3 regions of the Anoxybacillus sp. PDR2 genome follow, and region 3 is predicted to be linked to each of the others. Evidence: a T-box and tRNA genes for the amino acid it is inferred to sense, from the RefSeq annotation. Region 3 holds a T-box; the other regions hold tRNA genes.
The links. A T-box is a leader RNA that pairs with one kind of tRNA and senses whether it is charged. The one in region 3 lies ahead of tyrS (tyrosine--tRNA ligase), so its partner is inferred to be a tRNA-Tyr.
Positions count from the first base shown of each region.

Region 1: it has a tRNA-Tyr gene. The T-box ahead of tyrS (tyrosine--tRNA ligase) is inferred to sense a tRNA for this amino acid. The anticodon was not compared.
Region 2: it has a tRNA-Tyr gene. The T-box ahead of tyrS (tyrosine--tRNA ligase) is inferred to sense a tRNA for this amino acid. The anticodon was not compared.

Region 1 is NZ_CP047158.1:2,402,840-2,407,335, forward strand. It holds gene GRQ40_RS11440 (flavin monoamine oxidase family protein) at 48-1,553, shown strand; tRNA gene GRQ40_RS11445 (tRNA-Arg) at 1,773-1,846, opposite strand; tRNA gene GRQ40_RS11450 (tRNA-Arg) at 1,946-2,043, opposite strand; tRNA gene GRQ40_RS11455 (tRNA-Cys) at 2,049-2,119, opposite strand; tRNA gene GRQ40_RS11460 (tRNA-Gly) at 2,125-2,196, opposite strand; tRNA gene GRQ40_RS11465 (tRNA-Gln) at 2,200-2,274, opposite strand; tRNA gene GRQ40_RS11470 (tRNA-His) at 2,296-2,368, opposite strand; tRNA gene GRQ40_RS11475 (tRNA-Trp) at 2,381-2,454, opposite strand; tRNA gene GRQ40_RS11480 (tRNA-Tyr) at 2,458-2,542, opposite strand; tRNA gene GRQ40_RS11485 (tRNA-Phe) at 2,555-2,627, opposite strand; tRNA gene GRQ40_RS11490 (tRNA-Ser) at 2,920-3,009, opposite strand; tRNA gene GRQ40_RS11495 (tRNA-Ala) at 3,016-3,088, opposite strand; tRNA gene GRQ40_RS11500 (tRNA-Pro) at 3,100-3,176, opposite strand; tRNA gene GRQ40_RS11505 (tRNA-Gly) at 3,227-3,298, opposite strand; gene GRQ40_RS11510 (hypothetical protein) at 3,593-3,874, shown strand; gene GRQ40_RS11515 (putative bifunctional diguanylate cyclase/phosphodiesterase) at 3,919-4,496, opposite strand, start outside.
Region 2 is NZ_CP047158.1:659,104-663,599, forward strand. It holds rRNA gene GRQ40_RS03080 (23S ribosomal RNA) at 1-745, shown strand, start outside; rRNA gene rrf (5S ribosomal RNA) at 887-1,003, shown strand; tRNA gene GRQ40_RS03090 (tRNA-Val) at 1,014-1,089, shown strand; tRNA gene GRQ40_RS03095 (tRNA-Thr) at 1,119-1,194, shown strand; tRNA gene GRQ40_RS03100 (tRNA-Lys) at 1,214-1,286, shown strand; tRNA gene GRQ40_RS03105 (tRNA-Leu) at 1,293-1,377, shown strand; tRNA gene GRQ40_RS03110 (tRNA-Gly) at 1,400-1,474, shown strand; tRNA gene GRQ40_RS03115 (tRNA-Leu) at 1,480-1,565, shown strand; tRNA gene GRQ40_RS03120 (tRNA-Arg) at 1,569-1,645, shown strand; tRNA gene GRQ40_RS03125 (tRNA-Pro) at 1,648-1,724, shown strand; tRNA gene GRQ40_RS03130 (tRNA-Ala) at 1,736-1,811, shown strand; tRNA gene GRQ40_RS03135 (tRNA-Met) at 1,825-1,898, shown strand; tRNA gene GRQ40_RS03140 (tRNA-Ile) at 1,912-1,988, shown strand; tRNA gene GRQ40_RS03145 (tRNA-Ser) at 2,003-2,095, shown strand; tRNA gene GRQ40_RS03150 (tRNA-Met) at 2,121-2,197, shown strand; tRNA gene GRQ40_RS03155 (tRNA-Asp) at 2,206-2,281, shown strand; tRNA gene GRQ40_RS03160 (tRNA-Phe) at 2,293-2,368, shown strand; tRNA gene GRQ40_RS03165 (tRNA-Thr) at 2,634-2,706, shown strand; tRNA gene GRQ40_RS03170 (tRNA-Tyr) at 2,727-2,811, shown strand; tRNA gene GRQ40_RS03175 (tRNA-Trp) at 2,815-2,888, shown strand; tRNA gene GRQ40_RS03180 (tRNA-His) at 2,901-2,973, shown strand; tRNA gene GRQ40_RS03185 (tRNA-Gln) at 2,995-3,069, shown strand; tRNA gene GRQ40_RS03190 (tRNA-Gly) at 3,073-3,144, shown strand; tRNA gene GRQ40_RS03195 (tRNA-Cys) at 3,150-3,220, shown strand; tRNA gene GRQ40_RS03200 (tRNA-Leu) at 3,316-3,402, shown strand; tRNA gene GRQ40_RS03205 (tRNA-Gly) at 3,680-3,753, shown strand; gene GRQ40_RS03210 (B3/B4 domain-containing protein) at 3,835-4,496, opposite strand, start outside.
Region 3 is NZ_CP047158.1:3,063,203-3,067,698, forward strand. It holds gene GRQ40_RS14725 (sensor domain-containing diguanylate cyclase) at 1-1,149, opposite strand, end outside; gene rpsD (30S ribosomal protein S4) at 1,506-2,108, shown strand; gene tyrS (tyrosine--tRNA ligase) at 2,151-3,419, opposite strand; T-box leader at 3,464-3,691, opposite strand; gene GRQ40_RS14740 (transglycosylase domain-containing protein) at 4,157-4,496, shown strand, end outside.

The DNA.
Region 1 (4,496 bases), 660 kb from region 3:
TTCTTCATGAACAGCGCGAGAATTTCCCATAAAAAAGGGGGGAAAGTATGTATAGTTATGTGTTTCCAAAGCTATCCACAGAAAAAATGATTTCCATTATTAGGAACGGATTAAAAAAAACGGACGATCCTAAAAAAGTCATTGTGATCGGCGCGGGCATGGCGGGGCTTGTTTCTGCTTCTTTGCTGAAGCAGGCTGGACATCAGGTCACCATTCTTGAAGCCTCGGAACGAGTCGGCGGAAGAATATACACGATCCGCTCTAATTTTCGCGGAGAGGATCAATATCTCGAAGCAGGCGCCATGCGCATTCCGCACACTCATTATTTAACGCTTGAATATATTAAAAAATTTAAGCTCCCTGTCAATCCGTTCATCAATAGCACACCTAACGATTGGCTTTACTTGCGGGGAACGCAGGCTCGTTTAAAAGCATACGAAAAAGATCCAAGCATCTTCGGATTTCCTGTTTGGCCACAAGAGCGAGGAAAAACTGCTACTGAACTGTTGCAAATGGCTATTAAACCCGTCATCGATTTTATTCAGAAAAATCCAATCAAAAATTGGCCGATTGCCATTCGTGAATTGGATAAATATTCACTGGATACTTACTTGCGATACAATCCTTTTGGAATGAGGCTGTCCCGCGGCGCTATTGATATGATTAAATCCATTCAGACAGTAGAAGGATTTCCAGAGCTTTCTTTTTTGGAAATGCTGCGCGAATTAATGGTGCTATTTACCCCAAACATTAAATTTTATGAGATTACTGGCGGAAACGATCAGCTTCCTAAAGCGTTTGTCCCACAATTGCAAAATGATATTTTATATGGACAAAAGGTTCGAAAAATTGAACAAAATCAAAATCAGGTTACCGTCCATTCCGTGCATACCAAAATTTTAGAGCCATTTCAAATTACAGGCGATCTCGTCATTGTGACCATTCCATTTTCGATTTTACAATTTGTAGAGATCGAGCCAAGAAACTCTTTTTCCCAAAACAAGTGGAAAGCGATTCGCGAGCTTCACTATGTCGGTTCCACGAAAACTGGTATTCAATTTAAACATCGTTTCTGGGAAAAAGAAGGAATGTTTGGCGGTCGAACCATCTCTGATCTTCCAATTACTTATACGCAATATCCAAGCCACGGACTGGGAAGCTCTGGTCCAGGAGTTGTACTGGCCAGCTACACATGGGAAGACGATACGATACCATGGGATAGTTTAAGTGATGAAAATCGGCTAGAGTATACCCTTAAAAACTTGGCTGTTATTCATGGACAGCAGGTTTATCATGAGTTCGAAACAGGAATTAGCCATAGTTGGGTTCGTTATCCGTATTCTGGAGGGGCGTTTACGATGTTTAAGCCCGAGCAAGTCACTGAGCTTTCGCCATATATTGGTTCTCCCGAAGGAAGAGTCTATTTTGCAGGAGAACACGCTTCAACGGTTCACGGGTGGATCCAAGGGGCGATTGAGTCGGGAATTTGTACAGCATACGAAGTCCATAAAGTGCCAAAATCCTACCTTGAAGCGCAAACCACGCTAAAATAATCAGGGGGCCATATAGAAGCAACCAATGATCCAACGCGCAAACTGCAGCTTCAATAAAAATACGACTTCCCTTCAAATCGCTCAACATGTTACGATTTCAGAACTCAGAGCTATCTAAAGCAACAACTACAAAAGACCAATCGAACTAACCTGAAGCAAAAGAGCTGCTTTTGCTCATTAAAAAAGGGGGTTCCTTTTATAGGAAACCCCTTTTTTCAGCGTCCCAGGAGAGATTCGAACTCCCGACCGACGGCTTAGAAGGCCGCTGCTCTATCCTGCTGAGCTACTGGGACATCATCTTAAGCTTCTGTCACAAGCAATTTGCTATGCCTCTTTCATTTGTTCGAAAAACAGAGTAATGAGACGGTTCGTCGATCCATTGGACCGCCACAAGCGGGTGACGGGACTCGAACCCACGACATCAGCAACTCGTCACATATTCAATGACGTATCGCTCGTGGCTGAAGTTTTGCCACTAAACTGCACTCGCAACAAAGGCGGCACCCGGATTCGAACCGGGGGTAAAGGTTTTGCAGACCTCTGCCTTACCACTTGGCTATGCCGCCATCAAAGCGGAAGACGGGACTCGAACCCGCGACCCCCACCTTGGCAAGGTGGTGTTCTACCACTGAACTACTTCCGCATTTGGCTGGGGTAGCTGGATTCGAACCAACGCATCACGGAGTCAAAGTCCGTTGCCTTACCGCTTGGCTATACCCCAATCCTCTTCATATTCAAAAGGGGCGACTAGTGGGAATCGAACCCACGAATGCCAGAGCCACAATCTGGTGCGTTAACCACTTCGCCATAGCCGCCATGCTGGAAAATGGCAGGGGCAGTAGGAATCGAACCCACACCGGAGGTTTTGGAGACCTCTGTTCTACCATTAAACTATGCCCCTAACTGGTGGAGGGGGACGGATTCGAACCGCCGAACCCACAGGGAGCGGATTTACAGTCCGCCGCGTTTGGCCACTTCGCTACCCCTCCAGCTATAAAAAATGGCTCGAGACGGAATCGAACCGCCGACACAAGGATTTTCAGTCCTTTGCTCTACCGACTGAGCTATCGAGCCATGATACGATGTATATTGGTCCTATGTTTATATCGCCTTTCTCTTTCCATTCGCATCCGTACATTAAAACATGGTGCAGAACAGCTATTTTGTCAATATGACATCAGCGACGGGTCATTGATCAAACATTCCAGATAAGTTAACCATAAATCCCCTTTACTTTCCTATACAACAAAGCGAATTCACCGAAAACAGTTAAACATATGTATGTCTTTAAAATTATTGCAATAAAACTTCTATGATTCCGCTATCACTTATATGTATGACATCTAATCATGCGATATGTATAGGACGGAGGAGGAGGGATTCGAACCCCCGCGGGCTGTGACACCCCTATCGGTTTTCGAAACCGACCCCTTCAGCCAGACTTGGGTACTCCTCCATTCGATGGAGCCTATCGGGATCGAACCGATGACCTCCTGCGTGCAAAGCAGGCGCTCTCCCAGCTGAGCTAAGGCCCCAAAAATGAAACTGGTCGGGAAGACAGGATTTGAACCTGCGACCTCATGGACCCGAACCATGTGCTCTACCAAGCTGAGCTACTTCCCGCTCTAAAGCAACCGTTCACATATGAGCACTGATTACAAAGATCCTTTTGAAGCGGAAGACGGGACTCGAACCCGCGACCCCCACCTTGGCAAGGTGGTGTTCTACCACTGAACTACTTCCGCATGCTTAAAAACGTAAGCAAGTATTATTATAATAAAACAAGTGAGATTGTCAATATGATTTTTTTCAAGCCGTCACTATCTATATTTAAATAGCGACGATTTTTATTTTATATCGATACAAATAATTTGTCAATATATTTTTTAAGGAAAAACGGCCAAAAACAACCGTCACTAGCCTTTGCCTAAATTAACGCCTTAGAGCCATTCACATTCGGAATAATCTGTTTTTATGATTTTATCATACAATCGTTGTATAATGAATTTTGTACTTTTGCGCAACAAAGGGGGATCTCTATGGCTGCATTTATGCATTTGTTTGAAGCTTATCGATCACTTTGGTCCAATCGCTCGCTTAACAAAGAGGAAGAGCTGACAGAGGAAAGATGTAAGGCGCTCATTCATGAAGCGATTGAAAAAGAGCTGAGAGATGAAATGACTCATCCACGCGTTCGTCAAGCTCCAGAGGTGAAATTTCATTATGCTGTTAAACGCATTATGGCTTCGCCGTTAGCCAATGAAACAAAATTGGCGCTTATTGAACTCCATTTAGACGTGATGGAATACGTTCAGCGATAGCCTTGGACACCCTATCGCCTCCCTCTTTCCTTTGTTTGGGGAGGCTATTTTAAATACACTTTTTCAAATTCTTCCTTTGCTAACGGTTTTCCCAGAACATATCCTTGAATTTCATCACAATGAAGAGAACGAAGAATTTGCAGCTGTTGAAATGTTTCCACGCCTTCAGCAATCACGCGCAGCTTCAAATTTTTCGCTAAACCGATAACGGAAGCGACAATCGCTTGATCTTCCTCCGTTTGCGCAATTCCATCAATAAATACTTTGGCGATCTTTAAACGATGAATCGGAAATTTACGCAAATAGCTAAGAGAGCTATAACCTGTTCCAAAATCATCAATGGAAATATGAACTCCTAACGCTTTCAGCTGTTTAAGCTTTTGAATCGTGTGTTGCTCATTAAAAATGGCCACTCCTTCTGTGATTTCCAGATCCACGCTGTCTGCTGTCAAATTTGTTTTCTTCAAAATGGCCGTAATCTGTTCAACCAGCTTTTCCTGTAAAAACTGCTTAGGCGAGATATTGACACTGATTCTGAGCGCTCGTCCTGTCTGCTCATTCCATTGCTTCACTTGCCGGCACGCTTCTTCCATCACCCACTCGCCAATGGCGATAATCTGCC
Region 2 (4,496 bases), 1.4 Mb from region 3:
CGGAGTCGCCCTTGGGATACCACCCTTGTCGTACTGAAGTTCTAACCCGCACCCCTGATCGGGGTGGGAGACCGTGTCAGGTGGGCAGTTTGACTGGGGCGGTCGCCTCCCAAAGAGTAACGGAGGCGCCCAAAGGTTCCCTCAGAATGGTTGGAAATCATTCGAAGAGTGTAAAGGCAGAAGGGAGCTTGACTGCGAGACCTACAAGTCGAGCAGGGACGAAAGTCGGGCTTAGTGATCCGGTGGTTCCGCATGGAAGGGCCATCGCTCAACGGATAAAAGCTACCCCGGGGATAACAGGCTTATCTCCCCCAAGAGTCCACATCGACGGGGAGGTTTGGCACCTCGATGTCGGCTCATCGCATCCTGGGGCTGTAGTCGGTCCCAAGGGTTGGGCTGTTCGCCCATTAAAGCGGTACGCGAGCTGGGTTCAGAACGTCGTGAGACAGTTCGGTCCCTATCCGTCGCGGGCGCAGGAAATTTGAGAGGAGCTGTCCTTAGTACGAGAGGACCGGGATGGACGCACCGCTGGTGTACCAGTTGTCCTGCCAAGGGCACCGCTGGGTAGCTATGTGCGGAAGGGATAAGCGCTGAAAGCATCTAAGCGTGAAGCCCCCCTCAAGATGAGATTTCCCATTGCATAAGCAAGTAAGATCCCTCGAAGATGACGAGGTAGATAGGTCCGAGGTGGAAGCGTGGCGACACGTGCAGCTGACGGATACTAATCGATCGAGGACTTAACCAATACGAAAAGGGGAGCTAGACACCAAGAAAAGCACTGCCTCCTTTCTTCCCTGATCTGTTATCTAGTTTTGAAAGAACTAAAAAGTTCTTGACATGGGCGAAATGCTCGTTATAATAATACTTGTCTGTTTGAAATAACAAGCCTAGTGACGATGGCGGAGAGGTCACACCCGTTCCCATCCCGAACACGGAAGTTAAGCTCTCCAGCGCCGATGGTAGTTGGGGCTAACGCCCCTGCAAGAGTAGGACGTTGCTAGGCGCTACATATCGGAGGATTAGCTCAGCTGGGAGAGCACTTGCCTTACAAGCAAGGGGTCGGCGGTTCGATCCCGTCATCCTCCACCATTATTTCAATGAAAACTAGTATAGATGACGCCGGCTTAGCTCAATTGGTAGAGCAACTGACTTGTAATCAGTAGGTTGCGGGTTCAAGTCCTGCAGCCGGCACCATAACAGAATATAGGAGCAGGAGCCATTAGCTCAGCAGGTAGAGCATCTGACTTTTAATCAGAGGGTCGGAGGTTCGAGTCCTCCATGGCTCACTTTTTGCGGGTGTGGCGGAATTGGCAGACGCACCAGACTTAGGATCTGGCGCCTCACGGCGTGGGGGTTCAAGTCCCTCCACCCGCACCATGATAAAGAATAAGGAGCCAATGCGGAAGTAGTTCAGTGGTAGAACACCACCTTGCCAAGGTGGGGGTCGCGGGTTCGAGTCCCGTCTTCCGCTCCAGCCACGCCGGGGTGGCGGAATTGGCAGACGCACAGGACTTAAAATCCTGCGGTAGGTGACTACCGTGCCGGTTCGAGTCCGGCCCTCGGCATCTGCGCTCGTAGCTCAATTGGATAGAGCATCTGACTACGGATCAGAAGGTTAGGGGTTCGAATCCTCTCGAGCGCGCCATACGGGAAGTAGCTCAGCTTGGTAGAGCACATGGTTTGGGACCATGGGGTCGCAGGTTCGAATCCTGTCTTCCCGACCATTTGGAACGAAGGGGCCTTAGCTCAGCTGGGAGAGCGCCTGCTTTGCACGCAGGAGGTCATCGGTTCGATCCCGATAGGCTCCACCATGATTTAACGTATGGCGGTGTAGCTCAGCTGGCTAGAGCGTACGGTTCATACCCGTGAGGTCGGGGGTTCGATCCCCTCCACCGCCATATTATGAATTTTGGACCTTTAGCTCAGCTGGTTAGAGCAGACGGCTCATAACCGTCCGGTCGTAGGTTCGAGTCCTACAAGGTCCACCATTTTGAAATTGTTTGGAGGAGTACCCAAGTCTGGCTGAAGGGGTCGGTCTTGAAAACCGAGAGGCGTCGAGAGGCGCGCGGGGGTTCGAATCCCTCCTCCTCCGCCATCAATATTAATAAGCTAATGATCATCGCGGGGTGGAGCAGCCAGGTAGCTCGTCGGGCTCATAACCCGAAGGTCGCAGGTTCAAATCCTGCCCCCGCAACCAAACAAAATGGTCCCGTAGTGTAGTGGTTAACATGCCTGCCTGTCACGCAGGAGATCGCGGGTTCGAGTCCCGTCGGGACCGCCATAAATGCGTATGGCTCGGTAGCTCAGTCGGTAGAGCAAAGGACTGAAAATCCTTGTGTCGGCGGTTCGATTCCGTCCCGAGCCACCATTTTTGTGTGAATGTTTGTAAATAAAGCGAATGAGTTGCTGAGAAAAGTGCTGTCTTTGGTGAATAATTTAGAAGAATAGCGCAAAAAAGCTTATGTCATGGCTGATTTTTCATAGAAATAAGCCGGCCTACCTCAATTGGTAGAGACGAGCGAAGCATCGGTGAAATGACTGCGAGTTGCCTCGACGCATTGGACATCTTGAAATATCTTGAAGAGGAAGAGGCACAGGACACATATGCTTTTATGGTTAGTTCTATGGATGAAGCCGACTTAGCTCAATTGGTAGAGCAACTGAATCGTAATCAGTAGGTTGCGGGTTCAAGTCCTGCAGTCGGCATTTTAACTTTTTTGAGTAATGGAGGGGTAGCGAAGTGGCCAAACGCGGCGGACTGTAAATCCGCTCCCTGTGGGTTCGGCGGTTCGAATCCGTCCCCCTCCACCAGTTAGGGGCATAGTTTAATGGTAGAACAGAGGTCTCCAAAACCTCCGGTGTGGGTTCGATTCCTACTGCCCCTGCCATTTTACAGCATGGCGGCTATGGCGAAGTGGTTAACGCACCAGATTGTGGCTCTGGCATTCGTGGGTTCGATTCCCACTAGTCGCCCCTTTTGAATATGAAGAGGATTGGGGTATAGCCAAGCGGTAAGGCAACGGACTTTGACTCCGTGATGCGTTGGTTCGAATCCAGCTACCCCAGCCAAATGCGGAAGTAGTTCAGTGGTAGAACACCACCTTGCCAAGGTGGGGGTCGCGGGTTCGAGTCCCGTCTTCCGCTTTGATGGCGGCATAGCCAAGTGGTAAGGCAGAGGTCTGCAAAACCTTTACCCCCGGTTCGAATCCGGGTGCCGCCTTTATCAAATGTAATGAATATAATTGTTGTTGTTTAATTAGTTGACTAATAGTTTGTTTTGTGGTATAATATATCATGTTCTGATGTTTGTGATTTGCCGATGTGGCGGAATTGGCAGACGCGCACGACTCAAAATCGTGTTCCCGTGAGGGAGTGTGGGTTCGACTCCCACCATCGGCACCATTTATTTTAACAGGGATGACCTGTTTTTTATTTTAAATTTGCTTCGACAAAATTTTACTTTTTTTGCTTCAAAAAATTACAATTTTGTTTAGCTGTGGTTGCTATTATAGTATATGCACGGGTGTAGTTTAATGGTAAAACCTCAGCCGCGAGCGATACATCATTGTATAGACGACGAGTTGCCTCGACGCACAAAGCATCTTAGAATGAACTGGTAGAGGAAGAGGCATGGCATATCGGGACACTAGAAATTTGTAATGAAAAATTTGATAATTATGCGGGTGTAGTTTAGTGGTAAAACCTCAGCCTTCCAAGCTGATGTCGTGGGTTCGATTCCCATCACCCGCTCCATTTATACATACATAGGGGACAACGCAGTGTTTCGTTTCTTAGGAGAACGGGGCATTGCGTTTTTTGTTTTTACATGCACGTTTATTGTATGATTTTCATTGTCGATTCTCCTCCATGAATCTGTGTGAACATGCTTTGAATGGAGCTAATCATTTTTGCACACTCGGTTTGCTCCATTGCTGGAGATAAGTATACGATTTGTATGGCTTGTTTGGTACTGTATGTAACGGCCGTGCGTTCAGAATCTACAATAGGGCTTCCAAATGGACCAAGCTCATCTTTGGCAATCAGTTTTTTAGCTAATTGAACATGGCGGCCATTGATCGCCTGATATTGATCTTCCTCTGTACCGACTTCAATCGAAATATCTCCCTTTATTTGGTCGGCGTCATAAATTCCGATCGGTATTTTATAATAAAGGGAAAAGAAGTTATTGATGTCGGCAGCTGAGTGAATGGAAGGAATAAATTGCTGTTTTTGTATACGCCGATATAAGCTTTCTGAAGAAGGACGATATCGACTTGGATCAGTTCCAATGGCTTTAAAAATTTGCCGCCATTCATTGATTTCTTTCATTTCAATAATAGGCTTCTCGTGCCATTCAAAATAAATGGATTCTTGAAAAAGCTGCAATCTTCCCTTCAACATTTGCGGAGAATCGTCTACTACGATATTGTTGTAAGTGATGACTCCTACTTTGAATGTTGGAATGATATGCTTGAGTGTTTGTGATATATTGATGT
Region 3 (4,496 bases):
CATGTCTCGTTCTGTGCGAATTCGTTTTGAAACAAATTCAACATACTTTTTCCCTTGGCGCGTGCGGAAAAAGGGTGTACTTCCAGGCTGTAGCTTTTTTTTATCAGAATCAAACAAAAAGAAACCGACTTCTTCGGCACCAAATGAAAGCTTAATCTGTTTGACCATAAATTCCAAAGCGTCCTGTAAGCGCAAATTAGCATTCAAACAATGCATCGTTTCGTTAATCAACTGCAAATCGGCAACCAGCCTGCGTGACTGCTCGTACAATTTCGCGTTCTCAAGCGCGCTTCCCGCAGTATTTGCCAACAATGAAATGAAATTAATTTCACTTTTCGGGAACTCCATAATATGTGGTGCAATAATTTCAATAACTCCATAAACACCTTGCGCACCTTTGATTGGTGCATACAAAATGGATCGCTGAAGAGCAATAGAATCCTCAATTTGGACCTTTCCGGTTAAAAACGCCTGCATGGCTCCCATGTTTTCATCGGCATCTTCAAACATAATTGTTTTGATTGGCAAGCGGTCATGATATTGATGATCGTGGGACAAAAATAAATAGTATGTAAACGAAGGATAGACTTCTTGCAATGTTTCGATAATTTCTTCCAAAACATCTTCGATTTTCATTGATGCATGAATTTTAGCTGTAAAATGGTGAAGGAGCTCATATCGTCTTTCCTCTCCCAACCCTCGCGAAAATTTCTTCATTTTGCTAAACAACCGAGAAAAGTCCGCTTCAATTTGTTCGAGAAACGAAAGGCTCCATTGCCGCTTTATATAGATAAGCTGCAAAACCCCTAAAAACTCTTCGGAATGCCAAAGAACAATTTGTGCAGCTGTATATTGTTCATCGCGCTCATAAACATGGACTTTTTTCATCGAGCTATCTTCGTGAAATTTGATATTAGGTAAAAAGTCGTAAAAAGGTTCTCCTTCTTTTGTCGTAACTTCGGGATAAAAGACTTTTTTAAAAGGATCAAATAAAAACAGCGTGGCTTCCTCTAGCATAAACTCCTGCTTCAGCAATAGAAGCAAGTGCATCATAACTTTTGAAAAATGGTCGTACTCCTCATACGACAGCATCCAATCAAAAAACTTTTCTTTAAAAGCTGTATACGCCTCTTTCTCCTCTATTTTCATCATTCCATTCACCTGCATCTATAGTCTTGTCTCTGTAACAAAAACACCGCCATTTATTGAAAAGAGTGAAAGTTTTTTTCAAAAAATTACATCTTTTATTATACCATACGAACGGACTATAAAGAAATAAAATGTTGAGGTTGACTTTATTTTATAAAAATCATATAATATCGTTTGTGTAAAATATAGCAGCCTATGTGGTCACCTTTATTGGTTCATTTTGTTCCTCTTCGTCAAGAGGTGTATCGTGTAACTCTTAGCTGCTAGAGCGAGGATACATGAAAACAAAATGGCCTTAATTGTTGATTCACGTCTGCTTTTATTTTACCTAAAATAAAAGCAAAAGGAGGAGCATTATGGCTCGTTATACAGGTCCAACATGGAAAATTTCTCGCCGTCTTGGCATCTCATTAAGCGGTACAGGTAAAGAGTTGCAAAAGCGTCCTTACCCACCAGGCCAACATGGTCCAGGTCAACGTAAAAAACTATCTGAGTACGGCTTGCAATTGCAAGAAAAACAAAAGCTCCGTCATATGTACGGTGTAAATGAACGCCAATTCCGCAAAACATTTGACGAAGCTGGAAAAATGGCTGGTAAACACGGTGAAAACTTCATGATTCTTCTTGAATCTCGCCTTGACAACCTTGTTTACCGTTTAGGCCTTGCGCGTACACGTCGTCAAGCTCGCCAATTAGTGAACCATGGCCACATTCTAGTAAATGGAGGCCGTGTAGATATTCCATCGTATCGCGTGAAACCAGGACAAACTATTTCTGTTCGCGAAAAATCTCGCAACCTTCAAATCATTAAAGAAGCGTTAGAGGTTAACAACTTCGTTCCTGATTACTTAACATTAGATGCTGAAAAATTAGAAGGAACATACACTCGTTTCCCTGAACGCTCTGAGCTGCCAGCTGAAATTAACGAGGCATTGATCGTTGAGTTCTACTCTCGTTAATGTGAAAAATCCCTCTGGAGTATTCCAGAGGGATTTTGTTTACTATGATTTATATTGGATCAAATGGTACTTTTTCTTACCGCGTCGGATTACGGTAAACTGTCCTTCCACACGGTCCTCTTTTGTCAAGACTTTATTCACATCCTGGACCCTTTCGCCATTCACATAAATCGCGCCATTTGTTAAATCCTCACGCGCCTGTCGTTTCGATGAAACAATTCCGCTCGTGACAAGAAGTTCAAGAAGAGACACTTCCTCAGCTTCTCCTGTATACTCGAATGATGGAACATCGTGGAATCCTTGTCTAATCTCATCTGCTGTCAACTCAGAAATGCTGCCGCTAAATAAGGCCTCGGAAATTTTAATGGCTTGCCGCAGCGCCTCTTCTCCATGTACAAGCTTTGTCACTTCCTCCGCCAATGCTTTTTGCGCTGTGCGTTTTTCTGGCGCTTCCTGTAATTCCTTCTCTAGCTGTTCAATTTCCTCTTTTGTTAAGAATGTGAAATACTTCAAGTATTTGATCACATCCCGATCATCTGTATTAATCCAGAACTGGTAAAACTCATATGGAGACGTCTTTTCTTTATCAAGCCAGACAGCGCCGCTTTCCGTTTTACCAAACTTTGTTCCATCCGCCTTCGTGACTAAAGGAAGCGTCAAGCCAAATGCCTTCGCTTCTTCTTCCGTCTTGCGGATTAATTCTAATCCTGCTGTAATATTCCCCCATTGGTCGCTTCCGCCAATTTGCAGCCTGCAATTTTCATTTTGATATAGCTTTAGGAAATCAAAGGATTGCAAAATCATATAGCTGAATTCTGTAAAAGAAATGCCCGTTTCAATTCTCGATTGAACAGATTCCTTCGCAAGCATGTAGTTTAAGCCAAAGTTTTTTCCGACATCCCGCAAAAACGAAATAACATCCAAAGAACGAGTCCAGTCATAGTTGTTCGCAATTTTCGCTGGATTTTCGGCCGTATCAAAATCTAAAAAGCGAGATAGCTGTTCTTTGATTTTTTCGCTCCATTGCTGTACAATCTCTTTTTCGTTCAATGAGCGCTCGCTTTTCCTTCCGCTTGGATCACCAATGAGGCCGGTTGCTCCACCAACGAGCGCAATAGGAAAATGTCCTGCCTGCTGAAATCTTCTTAAAGTCAAAATCGGTAATAAATGGCCGATATGCAGGCTATCAGCTGTCGGATCAAATCCGCAATATAAGCTGATTTTCTCTTCAGATAATAATTTTTCTAGTCCTTCGTGATCTGTGACTTGATTGATAAGCCCACGCCACTCTAATTCATGAAGTAAATTCATGCGCTTCACCTCTCCATAAAAATTAAAAACTCGTCCCTCCACATTGAAGGGACGAGTGTTGATCGCGGTACCACCCTACTTAGAGAGCATTCTGCTCCCTCGCTTGTTTGGATAACGGCCTCTCACCGTCTTTTGCTACTAAGCATTCGCAGAGCCGTTCACAAAAGAAGCTCCAGGAGGTAATTCGCGTCTACCTTTGCACTGGTTCACACCAACCACCAGCTCTCTGAAACAGGGAGATAAACACTACTCATTCCTGTCATCGCTTAAATCATTCATTTTAGGATATACATGTTTTTACCACAATCCATTTGAATTGTCAAATATGATCGCAAAAAAGGACAAAAAGTCATAATATTTGACATTTTATATGATATAATAAAACTAATTTTTATTCCCTTACATTTGCCGTTACGTTAGCTCTCCAACCGAACGTCTTTTGCTGCATGATTGTGTAAAAGCCTTTACATGGAACAATTCGCTCCATCTATTCGTGAAGGATGGACTTCATGAACCGGGAAAGATGGATTCATTAGCATGCTTGTGGCGTAAGATCAAATCGGCTCACCCGTTGTCCTTGTGCTGCACGAAACCAAAAACTCACGGTCGAAAGGCAAGTCGGTCATCTTCTGCTCACACAAGGATAAATGTTGAGGCGTCCATATTGCGTCATGCTCAACTTATACTGGGACATTCACATATTTTTTAAGACATACTTGATTTTTATGGAGGCAAACATGGAACAGCCAAGACAACCGTTTTCCCTGCAAAAAGCGTTGCGAAACCTATATATCACGTATGAAATTGTGTGGAATGTTTTTCTTGTGTTCATTATTTTGCTTATTTGCGCTGCCTGCTTTGCTTTCGGAGTCGGTGCTGGTTACTTTGCCTCTTTAGTAAAAAATATGCCGGTTCCATCGTATAAAGAAATGAAAAAGGATATTTACAACTATGAAGAAACGACCCATATTTATTTTGCTAATCAGGTATACTTAGGCAGCTTCCGTTCCGATTTAGAGAGAGAGGAAGTGTCGTTAAAAGAGGTGTCCCCCTATGTTATTCAAGCGATTATCGCTA